Regions from separate parts of the Sinorhizobium sp. RAC02 genome, predicted to be linked through region 1. Evidence: predicted binding sites of a transcription regulator. Region 1 holds the regulator's gene; the other holds the start of a gene.
The links. The regulator LexA, encoded in region 1, represses DNA repair genes until DNA is damaged. The targets are predictions, from matches to a motif close to TGTTCNNNNTGTGTTCNG.
Positions count from the first base shown of each region.

Region 1 (2,201 bases):
GACATGGGTAGCCGGCTGGAAGGGCGAGATCGTCACCGGCCGCATCCCTGCAACCGCCTTCTTGCTCATCGGCATCGGCAGCGGCCTCGTCTGCCTCCTGCGCACCCGACTGCGCCATGCCGGCACGCTTCTCGTCGTCGTCGGAATCCTTGTCGCCTGCTGGCCCGCTGGAGGCACAAGGCCGGAGATTCTCGTGTCGGAAGATGGCCGCCTGGTCGCCATTCTGCGTGGCGAGAAAGCAGCGACCAACCGCGCACGGCCACCGGATTTCATCTATGCGCAATGGCGGCGCGCCCTTCGCCTCGAAACACTGCTGAAACCCGAGCTACGCAAGACGAGCGGCCTGACAGTCAACATCGAGAAGGAGGACCCTGCCACTACGGCCAGGCAGAAACGACCCCGCCGCGAAGCCGACCGACAGAAGGCCAAGGCGGCCATGGCCGCAGCATTCGATACAGCCCGCACTCACGACAGCTTCATCTGCGAGACAAAAGCCTTCTGTGCCGCCATTTCCCCCAGCGGTTGGCGCATCGTGGCGCTGGAGGACCTCGCCTTCCTCGGTACGGCCTGCGACGGTGCAGACCTCGTCATCGTGCCCGTCGCAATCCGTTTGGAAGCTTGCCGTTCAGGTGCACGCCTCATCACGGTTCGCCATCTGAGGCAAACCGGCGCCCTGGAAATCCAGCCGGCGGCCGATCCCGCAAACTCTGCCCTCTCCGACGCCCTTTTCACCCCGGCTGTTGAAACGCTTCATCGCCCCTGGTCACGACACCGCACCTATGATTGGCGTAGTGGTACCTATGAAGCGAGCGGATGACAGCGCGTCGTGATCTCTCAAGTTCACTCCCCAAGCCTTGGTTTCTCGATGTTTTGCAGGCGTTATTGCTAAACCGCCGCACGCGTTTACGCGACACGCTTTAATGGTAGCGGCGAATAAGCCCGACGAGCTTGCCCTGAATCTTGACGCGGTCCGGTCCGAAAATACGGGTTTCATAGGCCGGATTGGCGGCCTCAAGCGCGATGGATGCGCCCTTGCGGCGGAAGCGCTTCAGCGTCGCTTCCTCGTCATCGACCAGCGCCACGACGATTTCACCGGGATTGGCAGTGTTCGCATTGCGAATGATGACGGTGTCACCGTCGAGGATGCCGGCCTCGATCATCGAATCGCCCTTGACCTCCAGCGCATAATGCTCCCCGCCACCGATCATTTCGGCCGGCACGGTGATTTCATGGGTATTGTTCTGGATCGCCGAGATGGGCACACCCGCGGCGATGCGTCCCATGACCGGCACGGAAACGGAGGAGGGCATGTCTGCCTGGCTCGACGTCCGCTGGGGCGGAGCGGCCGGCACCGGCTGCTTGCCAAGGCTTCCTTCGATGACCGATGGGGAGAAACCGCGCCGCGGCTGAAGGCTGGGCGAATAGGCCTCCGGAAGTTTGATCACTTCTAGGGCGCGGGCGCGGTTTGGCAATCGCCGGATGAAGCCACGCTCTTCAAGCGCCGTGATGAGCCGGTGAATACCCGATTTCGAGGCGAGATCCAGAGCATCCTTCATTTCATCGAACGACGGCGGTATGCCGGATTCCTTCATCCGTTCATGGATGAACAAGAGAAGTTCCTGTTGCTTACGTGTCAACATCGCCGTCCACCCCAGAATCGCGAAACAAATATAGAACATACACTATCTGTTCCATATGTGTTCTGCAAGAGGCCCGCACCTACAGAAGCGTTATGACAGGCAGTGCGCTGAGTAATTGAACGCCTTCGGCGCTTCTTGCCCTTTGTTCTCGGCCGCGGAAGGCGACGCCACAACCTAGCGCATCTCTTGCGAAATGCGAGCCGGTCGAAGCCTTGGTCTTCGCGGGATTACTTGGGACTTTTTTCACCCCATGCGGCAGGCTCGAAAATACTGCAAAAGCCTGGGGGTCAAGGGTTCGAGTGGTGAGCGCGCAGGGATTCGAACCCTGGACCTACTGATTAAAAGTCAGTTGCTCTACCGGCTGAGCTACACGCTCCCAGGCGGTGCGAAGACGCCCCGCGGAAGTGCGCGGAACATAGGCAGGAGGATTTGCCGGGTCAACCCGGAAAATGCGATGAAAAACAGCTTTTGCTGCATTTTGCCGCGTTCTCCAAAAGGTGATTGGCAGGAGAGGGCTTCGGCCGATACTAGGAAGCGCAAATGAAGGAGCGGGCGGGGCGT
Region 1 is NZ_CP016450.1:1,273,757-1,275,957, forward strand. Features, by position in the region: gene BSY16_RS06040 (ComEC/Rec2 family competence protein) at 1-817, shown strand, start outside; gene lexA (transcriptional repressor LexA) at 918-1,640, opposite strand; tRNA gene BSY16_RS06050 (tRNA-Lys) at 1,941-2,016, opposite strand.

Region 2 (2,201 bases), 650 kb from region 1:
CGCGACCAGGGGGAAAGATAGGGTTCCGGCATCGCGATGAAAGGCAGCGTCGGATCGTACCAACTCCCTTTTTCCGACAGCAGGAACCGGATCTGCAATTCGCGAAGCCGGTCATCGACATCGACATTGAAGAGGCTGCCGTCCGCAAAATCCATGAGCACGATCAGAAGGCTGGTAGCAAAGACGACACCGAAGGATCGCATCGCGGAGGCGGCATCCAGCGTGCCGGCCCCAATTTCCGCTTCGGAAACACTCTCCGCCATCGCCTTGCCCCGCATCTCTTGCGATCCGGACGATAGGGTGGGTCCGCTTAAAATTGCGTTGCCAGCTCCGCGTCCTCCCGCCGTTGCCTGATGCAACGACGCCTTCGCAGAGACCCAGACCCGGGCAAGGCTAGCCGGCCTGCCCCATGCCCAGGTCCCCCTCGGTGCAGCGCGACTTCGTTGGCGATGAACCATCGATCAAGTTCTCAAGCTTACCCTCGCCCGCTGCAAGGCCGATCGTCAGGCCGACAATGAGGGTCTTGTCGCCAGCCTTGCGGCAGCTGAGCCGCACCCGTTCGCCGGCGCCTCGGCCAAAGGCCTGGTCGAAAGCGGCGCGGACGTCCGTAAGCGACAGGGTTCCGCCGGCCTTTTGCGTAAACAGCGCCCGCACCGGAGAGGCATTCAGTTGATCCATGAGGTCCAGCGAACGGCTGTAATACACCTCTGCCGAGGCGGCGACGCAGCTGCCGCTCCTCAGCCATTGCTGACGGTCGAGGCCAAGGCGTGCGGCAGGCATGGCCGCGAGCAGGCGCTCTTTGGTGCCTGACGCGAGCACGATCTCCGGCAGATCCGTCCATTTGCCCTTTCGCGCCTTTTGCTTGAGGTCGGCTTCGATACCGCAATAGCTCTTGCGCACCTGGAAGCGGCTGAGCAGCGAAAGCTGCCGGGCAGCCGGCGAGGTCGCCGAAAAATCCGCACAGCCGCGGCTCTTCGGTCGCGCCGCGCAATAGCCGGGCAGCCAACTGACGGCGAGGACTTCCCGTTGGCCGCCACCAGCGGGCGCAGACTGGGCGACGGCAAGGCCAACTCCTCCGACGAGGCAGGAGAGACACATGACGCAAAGGAACAAAACGGTGTTGAAAGTCAGTGCAGCATTCGTCTTCATGACCAGCCTCCGCACGAGAACAAAACAAGATCATATGCAACCAAAAATCAGGAAAATGCAACCAGGAATCTGAAAAATCGCGAAAAACGGGAGGCGCACAAAAAATACACGTCGCATCCCATTGTCTTTGCACGGCAAATCGCGTTGACCTTTTGGAAACGGGAGGAACAGCCGTGTTTTCAGAGGCCGAAACGCTCAAAAGCCCGAGCGGGGCGACGCTTGCGCTGCGACACGAAGCCGCCCGCGGCGAGGCACGCGGCATCCTCCTCATCAGCCATGGCCTTGCCGAGCACAGCGCACGGTACGCCCGTTTTGCCGCGCAAATGGCATCGCAAGGTTTTCACGTCTATGCGCATGACCATCGCGGCCATGGCTTCACCACAGCGCCGGATGCACCCCTCGGGCAGTTTGCCCCACGCGACGGCGTGAGCCGTGTCCTCGCCGACATGCGCACGGTGCGCGACCATGCGGTCAGCCGGCATTCGGGTCTGCCCGTCGTGCTCTTCGGCCATTCTATGGGCGGGTTGTTTGCCCTCGCCTTCGCCGAGGCCCATCCGAGCGCTATCGACGGGCTCGCCGTCTGGAACTCGAACCTGGAACCGGGACTGGCGGGACGCCTCGCGCAAACCGTGCTGGCGGCGGAGCGCATGCTGAAAGGCTCGGACGTTCCCAGCGGCGTGCTACCGCGCCTTACCTTCGATACCTGGGGCAAATCCATCACCGGGCGACGCACGACGTTCGATTGGCTGTCGCACGACCCCGCCGAAGTCGATGCCTATATTGCCGATCCGCTCTGCGGCTTCGACGTCAATGTCTCGATGTGGATCGATATCTTCGCCGTCACCTTCTACGATGCCTCCGCCGCCGGGCTCGCCCGTCTCCCCAAGCGACTGCCGATCCACCTCGTCGGCGGCGCCGAGGATCCCGCGACCGATCTCGGGCGCGCAACCCTGGCTTTTGCGGAGCGGCTGAAAAAATCGCGGCTTGAGGACGTAACCACGATCGTCTATCCCGGCATGCGCCACGAAACGCTGAACGAAAGCCCGGTGTTG
Region 2 is NZ_CP016450.1:625,690-627,890, reverse strand. Features, by position in the region: gene BSY16_RS02945 (hypothetical protein) at 1-278, opposite strand, end outside; gene BSY16_RS02940 (ribonuclease T2 family protein) at 394-1,149, opposite strand; gene BSY16_RS02935 (alpha/beta hydrolase) at 1,323-2,201, shown strand, end outside.
Region 2: the regulator LexA is predicted to act here: its motif matches at 1,165-1,182, upstream of BSY16_RS02940 (ribonuclease T2 family protein).